2 regions of the Streptomyces sp. AC602_WCS936 genome follow, and region 1 is predicted to be linked to the other one. Evidence: riboswitches for the same ligand, from Rfam matches in the RefSeq annotation. Region 1 holds a riboswitch; the other holds the start of a gene.

What was found. Region 1 has a riboswitch for cyclic di-AMP ahead of KUM03_RS08220 (M23 family metallopeptidase). Riboswitches for the same ligand answer to the same signal wherever they lie in the genome.
Region 2: it holds a riboswitch for cyclic di-AMP, as region 1 does, so the genes downstream of both, KUM03_RS14430 (transglycosylase family protein) here and KUM03_RS08220 (M23 family metallopeptidase) in region 1, are expected to answer to the same signal.

The regions. Positions count from the first base shown of each region.
Region 1 is NZ_JAGMUF010000017.1:112,137-119,271, reverse strand. It holds partial or broken gene KUM03_RS08235 (GNAT family N-acetyltransferase) at 1-1,259, opposite strand, end outside; gene KUM03_RS08230 (HPr family phosphocarrier protein) at 1,460-1,741, shown strand; gene KUM03_RS08225 (GntR family transcriptional regulator) at 1,895-2,590, opposite strand; gene KUM03_RS08220 (M23 family metallopeptidase) at 2,811-3,575, opposite strand; cyclic di-AMP (ydaO/yuaA leader) riboswitch at 3,588-3,752, opposite strand; gene KUM03_RS08215 (pitrilysin family protein) at 3,944-5,332, opposite strand; gene KUM03_RS08210 (pitrilysin family protein) at 5,329-6,696, opposite strand; gene KUM03_RS08205 (DNA topoisomerase (ATP-hydrolyzing) subunit A) at 7,017-7,135, shown strand, end outside.
Region 2 is NZ_JAGMUF010000037.1:190-7,324, forward strand. It holds partial or broken gene KUM03_RS14405 (tol-pal system YbgF family protein) at 1-470, shown strand, start outside; gene KUM03_RS14410 (SurA N-terminal domain-containing protein) at 616-1,263, shown strand; gene KUM03_RS14415 (nucleoside triphosphate pyrophosphohydrolase) at 1,364-2,350, shown strand; gene KUM03_RS14420 (cytochrome P450) at 2,347-3,666, shown strand; gene KUM03_RS14425 (transglycosylase family protein) at 3,814-4,905, shown strand; cyclic di-AMP (ydaO/yuaA leader) riboswitch at 5,088-5,254, shown strand; gene KUM03_RS14430 (transglycosylase family protein) at 5,258-5,980, shown strand; gene eno (phosphopyruvate hydratase) at 6,252-7,135, shown strand, end outside.

The DNA.
Region 1 (7,135 bases):
TCCGGGTCGTCGTACCAGTACTGGAGGACGTCGTTGCCGGAGACGTCGGCTCGGTTGCCGGAGGAGACGAAGGTCGACACGCCGGTGACGCCGGTGACTCCGCCGCCGCGCCGGTGCAGTCGGGAGAGCAGGGCGATGCCGATGGCGCCGGACTGGGCGAACAGGCCGATCCGGCCGGGGCGGGGCGTCTCGGGGGCGAGGGAGGCGTTCAGCCGCACGTCCGCGGAGGTGTTGATGATCCCGAAGGCGTTGGGCCCGATGATCCGCATGCCGTACGTGCGCGCCTGCCGCACGAGGGCGCGCTGGCGTTCGCGTCCCTCGGGGCCGCTGTCGGCGTACCCGGCGGAGATCACCACCAGGCCCTGCACGCCGTGCTCGCCGCACTCGGTGACGACCTCGGGGACACGCTCGGCGGGGACGGTGACGACGGCGAGGTCGACCGGCCCGTCGATGTCGCGCACCGAGCGGCACGCGGACACCCCTTCGATCTCCTTCCGGTCCTCGGGGAAGGCCTTGTTCACGGCGTACAGCCGACCGGTGTAGCCCGCGTCCCGGATGTTGCCGAGGATGCTGCGGCCGACCCCGCCCGGCGTGCGGCCGGTGCCGACGACCGCGACCGAGCCGGGCCTCAGCAGCCGCTGCACGGAACGCGCCTCCGCGCGCTGCTCGCGCGCGTACTGCACGGCCAGGGAGCGGTCGGTCGGTTCGAGGCCGAACTCCAGGCGGACCACGCCGTCCTCGAAGCTGCGCTTCTGGGTGTACCCGGCGTCCACGAACACCTTGATCATCTTGGTGTTGGCGGGCAGCACCTCGGCGGCGAAGCGGCGGATGCCGCGCTCCCGGGCGACGGCGGCGATGTGCTCCAGCAGCGCGGAGGCGACGCCGCGCCCCTGGTGGGCGTCCTGGACGAGGAAGGCGACCTCGGCCTCGTCGGCGGGTGCGGTGGCGGGCGTTCCGCCGGCGCCGATCCGGTCGTAGCGTACGGTGGCGATGAACTCGCCGCCGACGGTGGCCGCGAGTCCCACCCGGTCCACAAAGTCGTGGTGCGTGAAGCGGTGGACGTCCTTGGCGGACAGGCGAGGGTACGGCGCGAAGAAGCGGTAGTACTTCGACTCGTCGGAGACCTGCTCGTAGAAGCTGACCAGGCGCTCGGCGTCATCAACGGTGATGGGGCGGACGCGCGCGGTGCCGCCGTCGCGCAGCACCACGTCGGCCTCCCAGTGGGCGGGATACTCGTGCCGGTCCGACGAGGTCTGCATGGGCCCCAGAGTACGGCTCGCGTACGACAACGGCGCGAGGCAGTCTGTGGAGGACGGAAGGTCGGGCCGAGGCCGCGGTCCGACGGTCACGCGGGGCGGCGCACGGCGCCGTCCCGGCACGCTTCACGATGTGGGAAACTGGTCTAGACAAGACTGGTCTAGACAACATGAAACCTTGAACACCTGAAGGGCAGCATCACATGGCTGAGCGCCGCGTCAACGTCGGCTGGGCCGAGGGCCTCCACGCCCGCCCCGCCTCCATCTTCGTCCGAGCCGCCACGGCCACAGGCGTCCCGGTCACGATCGCCAAGGCCGACAGTTCCCCCGTCAACGCGGCCTCCATGCTGGCCGTCCTCGGCCTCGGCGCCCAGGGCGGCGAGGAGATCGTCCTCGCCTCCGACGCCGAGGGCGCGGACGCCGCCCTCGACCGGCTGGCGAAGCTGGTCACCGAGGGCCTCGAGGAGCTTCCCGAGACCGTCTGACCGACGGCAAGAGCAATGCCGAACGGCCCGCCCGGAGCACCGGGCGGGCTTTTCTTTTCCCCTCTCCACGAACCGCGCTACCGATTTTCGAGGGCATTCGCAGGCAGCGCAAAATACCCCTTCAATCAATACCTCTTGTATATGGGCCGCGTGTTAATACCGCAGGCTCGGCGTGTTTACGGCACGTTGCGAATTCCTCACGCTCTCGGTCCGCCCGCCCTCGGGGGCGAACCGCAGTCGGTACGCGGGAGCGGACCGCTCGGTGTGCAGCGCCATGAGCGCCCGCGCGCGCTCGCCGTCGCCCCGGGCCACCGCGTCGGTGATCGCGCCGTGCTCCGCCCAGCAGCCCGCCGGATCGGCCGGCGCCGCCACGGCGTACATCCAGGCGATCTTGCGGCGCAACTGGGTCAGCAGGGACGCCAGGGAGGGACTGCAGGCGGCCTGGGCGAGGGTCTCGTGGAACCACCCGTCCAGTGCGCGCAAGTCCTCGCCGCGGCCCTGCCCGGCACGTTCCTGACCGAGCCTGACCAGCCCGCGCAGCACCTTGAGGTGGGCATCGGTGCGACGCCGGGCGGCCCGTGCGGCGCCCAGGGGTTCCAGGAGGGCACGGGTCTCCAGCAGGTCGGCGGCCTCCTGTTCGGTGGGTTCCGCGACGCACGCGCCCGCGTGCCGCCGGGTCACCACGAAGCCCTCGGCCTCCAGCGTGCGCAGGGCCTCGCGGACGGGGACGCGGGAGACTCCGTAGCGGCGGGCGAGGAGTTCCTCGGTGAGGCGGCCGCCGCGCCCGTGGACACCGGCGACGATGTCGTCCCGGATCGCCGTGCACACCGAGTGCGCCGGAATACGCATGCCCGACCTCCGCCTTGATCCCCGTGAAACGTCGACGATTGACGCGTGTTCAGTGACTCTAGGCCAGTCAAGCGGATATCCGACGGCGGGCCGGATTTCATGGACATTTTTTGGACAGCGGTCGCGTTCCCGGACCACACGTGGAAATGCGAAAGGCCCCCGCTCAGGGAGCCGGGGCCTTTCCAGAACCTTACCGAACCTTGCCGTCAGCGGTCCGTCGTCAGACGTTCACGCCGTGGGAGCGGAGGTAGGCGACGGGGTCGATGTCCGAGCCGTACTCGGCGCCCGTACGGGCCTCGAAGTGCAGGTGCGGTCCCGTGACGTTGCCGGTGGCACCGGAGAGGCCGATCTGCTGGCCCGCGGAGACCGACTGGCCCACCGAGACGCCGATGGACGACAGGTGGCCGTACTGCGTGTACGTGCCGTCGTGCATCTTGACCACGACCTGGTTGCCGTACGCCCCGCCCCAGCCGGCCTCGACGACGGTGCCGACGCCGACGGCGTGCACGGTGGTGCCGGTGGAGGCGTGGAAGTCGATCCCGGTGTGGCTGCCGGAGGACCACAGGGAGCTGCCGGCCTGGTAGGCGGTGGAGACGTACGAGGCGGTGATCGGCGACACGAAGGTGTTGAGGCGCTTGCGTTCCGCCTCCCGCGCGGCGCGCTCCTTGGCCTCGCGCGCCTCTTCGGCCGCTTCGGCGGCCCGCTCGCGCGCGGCCTCCCGGGCCGCCTCGCGGGCGGCGGCGAGCTGGGCGGCCTGCTCCTGGGCAGCGGCCTGGGCGTCGATCTCGTCGGCTATGGAGTCGCCGATGGAGATGACCGGGGTGATCCCGGTCTGCTCCGCCTCGGGCTCCGCGGCGAGCGCCGGTGCGGCGAGGGTGCCGACGACGCCGGTGGTGGCGAGGGCCGCGACTCCCGCCGCGCGGGCGGTGGTGCGGTGCATCCGGCTGGGACGGCGGTGCTTCCCGGTGGCGCGCGTGAACGCCATGTAGAGGCTGTTCCTTTCCTTCCCTCTCGCCTACCGGGTTAGCTGACGGGTTCGGAGGTGGAAGGTCTCCTACGGGCCCCCTCGCTGCACGCGCGGGCGTCCGATTCACCCCAGGGACTGCGGTGGGTCCCCGGCTCCCCTGGCTCGCGCCGTACGGGGACTCGGCGATGACTGTCCGGTGCCGCGGGTGCGGCGTACTGCCTGACGAACAGCCCGGAAGACGCTAAGCGCGGCTGCCTTCAATCCTCAAACGCAACAAGCTTTTTGTAGCGCATGCCACAGGGCAGACGGGCCGTCTCTCCCTCAATTCGGACAAACGGCGGCCCTGGTGACACTCGGGTCACCAGGGCCGCCACGCGCGCGTGGCGCTACTCGGCCGACACCACGGTGACTTCACCGATGCCGAGGGCCTCGACGGGCGTCTTGATCTGCGCGGCGTCGCCGACGAGCACCGTCACCAGGCGGTCCACCGGGAAGGCGTTCACGACCGCCGCCGTGGCCTCCACGGTGCCGGTGGCGGCGAGTTGGCGGTAGAGCGCGGCCTGGTAGTCGTCGGGCAGGTGCTGCTCGACCTGGTCGGCCAGCGTGCTCGCCACGGCCGCCGCCGTCTCGTACTTCAGCGGCGCCACGCCCACCAGGTTCTGCACGGCGACGTCGCGCTCGGCGTCGGTGAGTCCGCCTTCCGCGAGCGTGCGCAGCACCGTCCACAGGTCCTGCAGCGCGGGGCCGGTGTTGGGGGTGTCGACGGAGCCGCTGATGGCGAGCATCGCGGCGCCGGTGCCGTCGGGCGCGGAGAGCAGGACCTGCCCGAATGCCCGTACGCCGTAGGTGTAGCCCTTCTCCTCGCGCAGCACGCGGTCCAGGCGGGAGGTGAGGGTGCCGCCGAGGCAGTACGTGCCGAGGACCTGTGCGGGCCAGACGCGGTCGTGCCGGTCGGCGCCGGTGCGGCCGATCAGCAGCTGCGTCTGGACGGCGCCGGGACGGTCCACGATGACGACCCGGCCCCGGTCGTCGGCGGTCACCGGGGGCACGGGGCGCGGTTCGGCGGCGGAGCCGGTCCACGCGCCCAGGGTGTCGCCGAGCAGCGCGCCGAGGTCGATGCCGGTGAGGTCGCCGACGACCACGGCGGTGGCCGTGGCGGGACGCACGTGCTTCTCGTAGAAGGCCCGTACGGCGGCGGAGTCGACGTTCGCCACCGTCTCCTCGGTGCCCTGGCGCGGGCGCGACACGCGTGAGCCGGCTGGGAACAGCTCCTTGGAGAGCTCCTTGGCCGCGCGGCGGGCCGGGTTGGCCAGCTCGTGCGGGATCTCGTCGAGCCGGTTGCGGACCAGGCGTTCGACCTCGCCGTCCGCGAACGCGGGTGCCCTGAGGGCGTCGGCGAGCAGGCCGAGGGCCTTGGCGAGGCGCGAGGCGGGCACCTCCAGGCTCAGCCGGACGCCGGGGTGGTCGGCGTGCGCGTCGAGGGTGGCGCCGCAGCGCTCCAGCTCGGCGGCGAACTCCTCGGCGGAGTGCTTGTCGGTGCCCTCGGAGAAGGCGCGCGCCATGATGGTGGCGACGCCGTCGAGTCCGGCGGGCTCGGCGTCCAGGGGCGCGTCGAGGAGCACCTCCACGGCGACGACCTGCTGGCCGGGCCGGTGGCAGTGCAGCACGGTGAGGCCGTTGTCGAGGCTGCCGCGCTCGGGGGCGGGGAACGCCCACGGCTTGGGCTCGCCGCCCTGCGGCTGGGAGTGGAAGTCCATGGTGGCGAGCTCGGTCACTTGGCCGCCTCCTCGTTCTCGTCGGTGGCGTCGTCCGCGTCGGCGGCGGTCTCGTCGGCGGGGGCGGTGGGCTCGTAGACGAGCACCGCGCGGTTGTCGGGGCGCAGGCGGGCCCTGGCGACCTCCTGGACCTCCTCGGCCGTCACCTCGAGCACCCGCTGCACGGCGGTGAGGGCGAGCTGGGAGTCGCCGAACAGGACGGCGTAGCGGCACAGTTCGTCGGCGCGGCCCGCGACGGTGCCCAGGCGGTCCAGCCACTCGCGCTCCAGCTGCGCCTGGGCGCGCTCCATCTCCTCGGCCGTCGGGCCCTCCTCGGCGAACCGGGCGAGCTCCTCGTCGATGGCGGTCTCGATGACCGGCACCTCGACGTCACCGGACGTCTTCACGTCCAGCCACCCCAGGGAAGGCGCTCCGGCGAGCCGCAGCAGGCCGAACCCGGCGGCGACGGCCGTGCGGTCGCGGCGCACCAGCCGGTTGTAGAGGCGGGAGGACTCGCCGCCGCCCAGGACGGTGAGGGCCAGGTCGGCCGCGTCGCACGCGCGCGTGCCGTCCTCCGGCAGGCGGTAGGCCGCCATCAGGGCGCGGGCCGGGACTTCCTCCTCGACGACCTCGCGCAGCTGCTCGCCCATGATGTCGGGCAGTGAGCCGTCCCGTGGGGGCTGCTTGCCGTCGTGCGAGGCGATGGAGCCGAAGTACTTCTCGATCCAGGCGAGCGTCTGCTCGGAGTCGATGTCGCCGACGACGGACAGCACCGCGTTGTTCGGCGCGTAGTACGTGCGGAAGAACGCCCGCGCGTCCTCCAGGGTCGCCGCGTCCAGGTCGGCCATCGAGCCGATCGGCGTGTGGTGGTAGGGGTGCCCCTCCGGGTAGGCCAGGGCGGTGAGCTTCTCGAAGGCGGTGCCGTACGGAACGTTGTCGTAGCGCTGACGGCGCTCGTTCTTGACGACGTCGCGCTGGTTCTCCATGGACTCCTCGTCCAGGGCGGCCAGCAGGGAACCCATGCGGTCGGCCTCCAGCCAGAGGGCGAGCTCCAGCTGGTGGGCGGGCATGGTCTCGAAGTAGTTGGTGCGCTCGAAGCTCGTGGTGCCGTTGAGCGAGCCGCCGGCGCCCTGCACCAGTTCGAAGTGGCCGTTGCCCTTGACCTGGGCGGAGCCCTGGAACATGAGGTGCTCGAAAAGGTGAGCCAGGCCGGTACGTCCCTTGACCTCGTGGCGCGAACCGACGTCGTACCAGAGGCACACCGCCGCGACCGGGGTCAGGTGGTCCTCGGAGAGCACCACGCGCAGGCCGTTGGCCAGGCGGTGCTCGGTCGCTGTCAGGCCGCCGGAGTCTGCCTGGGCTGTGGCCGTGTGACCCATGGGCATGTACGTCCCTTCGATCGCGGAATGCTGAGCGGAGTCAGCCGGGTGGAAACACTGGTCGGAACTGCGGAATTCCGCCGATCCTGCCGATCCTGCCACTGTATGCAAGCGTGCGGGCGGCCGGTGGAGTTCCCGGACCGCGTACGCCGAGAGCGAGAACGGGGTCGGCGGCCCGGGGACGGGCGTGCGGAACGAGGGCGTACTCTGCGGGCAGCGCCGGGCCGGGCAGCCCGTGACGGGTCCTGGTCGGTCGCTGTCAGTGCCGCGGTCCACAATGGACCGCGTCAGATCACCGTTCACGCTTCAGCAAGGAGCCGGCAGCGATGGCCCGCCGTAGTACGAAGACCCCGCCGCCCGACGACTCGTACGAGGAGAAGATCCTCGACATCGACGTCGTCGACGAGATGCAGGGCTCCTTCCTCGAGTACGCGTACTCGGTCAT
Region 2 (7,135 bases), on a different contig from region 1:
CCGCCGCCGCCGAACAGCACGGCGAGCGTTCCCCGGTCGTGCGCACCCTGCGCAAGCAGTACGCGGCCACCCTCATGGACGACGGCCAGTACCGGCGCGCCCTGCCCGAGCTGCGCCGCCTCGCCGACGAGCGTGCCGCCGAGGCCGGTCAGGCCGACCCCCAGTCCCTGCGCCACCGCTACGACGCCGCGCAGTGCCTGGAGCAGCTCGGCGAACCGGCCGCCGCCCTCGCCGAGTACCGGGCGCTGCTGCCGTACTACGAGAACCAGTACGTCGCCGGCGACCCCGACCTCGCCCACGACGTCCGCCGCCGCATCGGCCACCTGCTCCTCGCCCTCGGCGACCGCGCCGCCGCCCACGAGACGCTGGCCCGGCTGCTGCACGATGTGGAACGCCTGCACGGCCCCGGCCACCCGCTCGCGGCCGAGGTCCGGCGCACGCTGCAGTGGCTCGGCCAGGTACGCGGCTGACGGTCACCACCCCGGCCGGGGCGCGGCGGTGCCCGAAGTCCTGGTGAATCGTTGGTCGAATGGGTTGGCCAGAGCCGGACCACTGCCTACCATCGATCATCGCAAGACTTTGTGCACCGTCGCACAATCTCCTCGGGAGGTTTCCTTGCACCGCCGCCGTCGCACCGCGCTCCTGTTCACCGCCGCGATCGCCGCCGCGGCGCCCCTGCTCACCGCCTGCGGCAACGACGCACATCCGGGCGCGGCGGCCGTCGTCGGCGACCAGCGGATCACCGTCGCCCAGCTGGAGAACCGCGTCGACGAGGTGCGCGAGGCGCAGCGGGCCGCCGTCCCCGACGACGCCCAGTACCAGCAGGTCCTCGCCCGGACCGGCGGCCTCACCCGCGACACCCTGCACGGCATGGTCCTCGACCGGGTGCTGCACCGGGCCGCCGAGAACGCGGGCGTGACCGTCAGCCGCAAGGAGGTCCAGGAGCTGCGCGGGGGCCTGGAGGAGCAGGCCGGCGGCCCCGAGCAGCTCGAGACGCTCTGGCTGCAGCAGTACGGCGTGGCCCCCGACCGCCTGGACGACAACCTCCGCGTCCAGCTGGAGGCACAGAAGCTCGCCGAGAGCCTCGGCACCGACACCAGCCGGCCCGAGTTCTGGCAGGCCCTGGCGAAGGCCTCCGACCAGCTCGACATCGACCTGAACCCGCGCTACGGCGACTGGGACGTCCAGAAGAGCAGCCGCGTCGACACCAAGACCCCGTGGGTCCGCGAGATCACGACGGCACCGACCCAGCAGACGGCGTAACGGTCCTGCGGGACGCCGCCCGCGACCCTTGTGGACAAGCCAGCCCGGCCCCCTGTGGACAACTCGGGGGGCCGTCGGCCTCGTGCGTTACGTTCTGAAGGTGAACGCAACCAGCGCCGACACCACCCCCGGCACCGCTCCCGACCCCGGCCGCATCGTCCTGCTCACCACCAGCCACCGCGTCGCCCCCGGCCTGCTGTCCTGGCCCGCCTGGCAGGCCCTGCGCACCGCCGACCGCGTGCTGTGCGCCGACGGCGCCCACCCGCAGCTGCCGTACCTGCGCGAGGCCGGCATACGGGTCGACGAGGCCGCCCCGGCCGCCGAGGAGCTGGTCACCGCCTGCGCCGGCGGGCACACCGTGGTCGTCGTCGCCACCGGGGAGGGCGAGCCCGCTCTCACCGACGGGCTGGCCCGCCTCGCGGGCTCCGGCCGCGTCTCCATGCCGGACCTGGAACTGCTCCCGGCCTCCTACGACCTCCCCGGCGCCCGCCTGCTCGACCTCGTCCAGGTCATGGACCGCATCCGCGTCGAATGCCCGTGGTCCTCGCAGCGCACCCACAAGGGCCTGGCCAAGTACGCGATCGAGGAGGCGTACGAACTCGTCGAGGCGATCGAGGACGGCGACCGCGACGAGCTCCGCGAGGAACTGGGCGACGTGCTCCTCCAGGTCGTCTTCCACGCCCGCATCGCCGAGGAGGACCACGACGCCCCGTTCTCCGTCGACGACGTGGCCGCCACCATCGTCGACAAGCTCGTCCACCGCCACCCGCACGTCTTCGGCGACGCCACGGCGACCACCCCCGAGGAGGTCAGGGAGCACTGGCTGCGCACCAAGGCGGACGAGAAGCAGCGCGCCTCGGTCACCGACGGCGTCCCCCTCGGCCAGCCCGGCCTGGCCCTCGCCGCCAAGCTCGCCTCCCGGGTCCGCACCGCGGGCCTCCCGGTCCCCCTGCCCTCCGGCGAGGGCATCGGCTACGAACTGCTCGCCCTCGCCGCCCGCGCCGAGTCCGAGGGCACGGACCCCGAGGCGGCCCTGAGAGCGGCGGCCCGGGCCTACCGGGACGCGATCAGGGAGGTCGAGGCATGACCGGCCCCGCACCCGGCCCCGCACCCGTCCCCGCCCCGACTCCGGGTCCCGAGCTGTTCACCTGGGAGTTCGCCGCCGACCCGTACCCCGCCTACGCCTGGCTGCGGGAACACGCCCCCGTGCACCGCACCCGGCTGCCCAGCGGAGTGGAGGCCTGGCTGGTCACCCGGTACGCGGACGCCAGGCAGGCGCTCGCCGACCCGCGGCTGTCCAAGAACCCGGCCCACCACGACGAGCCCGCACACGCCAAGGGCAAGACCGGCATTCCGGGGGAGCGGAAGGCCGAGCTGATGACCCACCTGCTGAACATCGACCCGCCGGACCACACCCGGCTGCGCCGGCTGGTCAGCAAGGCGTTCACACCCCGCCGGGTCGCCGAGTTCGCGCCCCGGGTGCAGGAGCTGGCGGACGACCTCATCGACCGGTTCGCGGGGACCGGGAGCGCCGACCTGATCCACGAGTTCGCCTTCCCGCTCCCCATCTACGCCATCTGCGACCTGCTCGGCGTCCCTCGCGAGGACCAGGACGACTTCCGGGACTGGGCGGGCATGATGATCCGTCACGGAGGAGGCCCCCGGGGCGGGGTCGCACGGTCGGTGAAGAAGATGCGGGGCTACCTCGCCGATCTCATCCACCGCAAGCGCGCCGCGCTGCCGCCCGAGCCCGGCCCCGGCGAGGACCTCATCTCCGGCCTCATCCGCGCCTCCGACCACGGCGAGCACCTCACCGAGAACGAGGCCGCGGCGATGGCCTTCATCCTGCTCTTCGCCGGCTTCGAGACCACCGTCAACTTGATCGGCAACGGCACGTACGCCCTGCTCACCCACCCCGAGCAGCGGGACCGTCTCCAGACGTCCCTCGCGGCCGGCGAGCGGGCGCTGCTGGAGACCGGCGTCGAGGAACTCCTGCGCTACGACGGCCCGGTGGAGATGGCCACCTGGCGCTTCGCCACCCGGCCGCTCACCCTCGGCGGGCAGGACATCGCGCCCGGCGACCCCGTCCTCGTCGTCCTGGCCGCCGCCGACCGGGACCCGGAGCGCTTCACGGACCCGGACACCCTCGACCTCGCCCGCCGGGACAGCCAGCACCTGGGGTACGGCCACGGCATCCACTACTGCCTCGGGGCCCCGCTCGCCCGGCTGGAGGGACAGACCGCGCTCGCCACGCTCCTCACCCGCCTCCCGGACCTGCGGCTCGCCGCGGAGCCGGCCGAACTGCGCTGGCGCGGCGGGCTCATCATGCGAGGTCTGCGCACTTTGCCCGTGTCCTTCACACCCGTTGCGTCATCGGCGGTTCATGGTCCGCCCTCGAAGTAAAAGTGACACGCGCTCAACTTTGTGATCTTCACGTGATCTGCGCGGCATGAACTTGTGACAAGCGATCATCTGCCTATACGTTCACGGATCAGCGTGGCCTGAGCGTTACCGCCGCGCGGTCCCCGCTGCCTCGTGAAAGGTCGTCGCATGCTCTCCGGGAACGGTCGTCACCGCCGCCCCCGCCAGGCCCCCGCCCTGGTCGTCGCCGCCGGAGTGACCGGCTCCGCCATCGCGATCCCACTCCTCGGCGCCACCGGCGCACACGCGGCCGACGGCGCGAACTGGGACCGGGTCGCCGAGTGCGAGACCGGCGGCGCCTGGAGCCAGAACAGCGGCAACGGGTACTACGGAGGCCTCCAGATCTCCCAGGAGGCCTGGGAGCGGTACGGCGGCCTCGAGTACGCGCGGAGTGCCGACCAGGCCAGCCGCTCCCAGCAGATAAGCGTCGCCGAGAAGATGCACGCGGACCAGGGCATCGCCGCCTGGCCGACCTGTGGTCTGCTCGCGGGACTGGGCAACGACTCGGGCGTCCTGGACGGCGGCACGGGTTCGGCCGGTGACGGCTCGTCGGAGACCGCGGACCCCTCGCAGGCGCCCACCGCTCCGGAGGCGGATGACCCGTCCGGCACGGCCGACCCGTCCGGCTCCACCGGCACCACCGGCTCCTCGGACCCGTCCGGTTCGACCGGTTCGGACGAGGTGTCCGACCCGGCCGCCGGGGCGTCGCCTTCGTCGTCGCCCTCGCCGACTTCTGACCCCTCGTCGACCGGCGAGGATGAAGCGTCCAAGCCGGGCACTTCGGTCGAATCCGATTCCTCGGTGAGCGTCGGCCCGCAGGAATCCGACAGCCCGTCCACAGGAACCACCAAGACCGATGAAACGGACAAGGTGGGGCAGAGTGACGGTTCTTCGGCGGCCGCCGGCAGTGGCGAGTCCGGTGCGGGACGGCACCGCGGCGACAGCGCCGACGAGGGCGCGACGAGCGGCCGCACGGACGGCCGTACGGACGCCTCTTCGGGCCGGCACGCCTCGCGCGGTGAGGGTGAGGCGCGGGAAGTCGTGGACGGCTCGTACACGGTCCGTTCCGGCGACAGTCTCTGGGGCATTGCCGACTCCCTTGAGCTCGACGGCGGGTGGCGTTCGCTCTACGCCGGCAACAAGGACGTCGTCGGGTCCGACCCGGACCACATCCTGCCCGGTCAGACGCTCACGGTCACGGGCGAATCGGGCGAAAAGTAGGGGGAGTTCGCTCACGGTTAGAGATCATATGTCCGTTTTGGATCTCGTGAGATATAGGTCTCAGAAGCCGTGATCGTCTTTGAAAATCCGCGGAGCGCGTGTCTACGGTCATGACCGCTCGCCATCGCGGGCCCCGGCTGCCGCAACGCCGAATCCTGCCAGCGGCCGTACGGGAACAGTCGTCGCTTCGAGCGCCGCAGGCAGGAGCGGGGGACCCAAGGTAAGTGCCGCACCGGGCAGTTGAGCCGGAGCGGCTAGGGGTGGAGCCGAGTTCCGCGAGGAACCCGGCCGGGCAACTCAACCGGCCCGAACCCGACAGCTCACCTCGCAGGCGTCGGTGAGGGGATCAACCATGCTGTTTTCCGGCAAGGGCAAGCACCGCCGTCCGTCCAAGGCCACCCGTATCGTCGCCGTCGCCGGTGTCACCGGTGCCGCCGTCGCCGCCCCGCTGATGGCGGCCGGCAACGCCTCCGCCGCCACCGCGTCCGAGTGGGACGCCGTCGCGCAGTGCGAGTCCGGCGGCAACTGGTCCATCAACACCGGCAACGGTTACTACGGCGGTCTGCAGTTCTCCGCCTCCACCTGGGCCGGTTACGGCGGCACGCAGTACGCCGCCACCGCCGACCAGGCGACCAAGGCGCAGCAGATCGAGATCGCCGAGAAGGTGCTCGCGGGCCAGGGCAAGGGTGCCTGGCCGGTCTGCGGCACCGGCCTGTCGAACGCCGCGTACACCGGCGGCGGCTCCGAGAGCCAGGACAGCGGCTCCGCGCAGAGCCAGGACAGCGGCTCCACCGCCGAGCGCTCCACCGAGCAGAAGGCCTCCCGCTCCGACGAGCGTCCGGCCGCCGAGCCGAAGGCCGAGAAGCCGGCCGAGAAGAAGACCGTCACCACCCCGACCGGCAAGAAGGTCGAGAAGGGCGACGGCGAGTACAAGGTCGTCAAGGGCGACACCCTCAGCTCGATCGCCGAGGAGCACGACGTCGAGGGCGGCTGGGCGAAGCTGTTCAAGCTGAACGACGACATCGTCGACGACGCCGACCTGATCTACCCGGGCCAGCAGCTGCACCTGAAGTAAGCGGCGGCCCCCGCGACTCCCGCCCCGGTGCGTGTTCCCCCGTACGCACCGGGGCGGGTTTTTCACGCCCCCGATCTGCCCGTGATCGCGAACGGATTTTCGGAAACGTCTTTGTTCCGTTCGGAAACAATTTACTCTCGGTTCTGTCCAGCGGGTGGGCGATCGGCTGGCCGATCGCCCGGAGCCGGTTAGGCTCGGTCCCGCAGAGCCGCCGCGGTCCTGCGGGACCCGCGCGTCACACCGAAGCGTCACATTGAAGAAGGAGATGCTCGTGCCGTCCATCGACGTCGTCGTAGCCCGGGAAATCCTGGACTCCCGAGGCAACCCCACGGTCGAGGTCGAGGTCGGCCTCGACGACGGCAGCACGGGTCGTGCCGCCGTTCCCTCCGGTGCCTCCACCGGCGCCTTCGAGGCCATCGAACTCCGTGACGGCGATGCGGGCCGTTACCTGGGCAAGGGCGTCGAGAAGGCCGTCCTCGCCGTCATCGAGCAGATCGGCCCGGAGCTGGTCGGCTACGACGCCACCGAGCAGCGCCTGATCGACCAGGCCATGTTCGACCTGGACGCCACCGACAACAAGGGCTCGCTGGGCGCCAACGCCATCCTCGGCGTCTCCCTCGCCGTCGCCCACGCCGCCTCCGAGGCGTCCGACCTGCCGCTCTTCCGCTACCTGGGCGGCCCCAACGCGCACCTGCTGCCGGTGCCGATGATGAACATCCTGAACGGCGGCTCGCACGCCGACTCCAACGTGGACATCCAGGAGTTCATGATCGCGCCGATCGGCGCGGAGTCCTTCTCCGAGGCCCTGCGCTGGGGCGCCGAGGTCTACCACACCCTGAAGAAGGTCCTGAAGAGCAAGGGCCTGGCCACCGGCCTCGGCGACGAGGGCGGCTTCGCCCCGAACCTCGGCTCCAACCGCGAGGCCCTCGACCTCATCCTCGAGGCGATCAAGGAGGCCGGCTACACCCCCGGCGAGCAGATCGCCCTCGCGCTCGACGTGGCCGCGTCCGAGTTCTACAAGGACGGCGCCTACACCTTCGAGGGCAAGACCCGCTCCGCCGCCGAGATGACCGAGTACTACGCCGAGCTGGTCGAGGCGTACCCGCTGGTCTCCATCGAGGACCCGCTGTTCGAGGACGACTGGGAGGGCTGGAA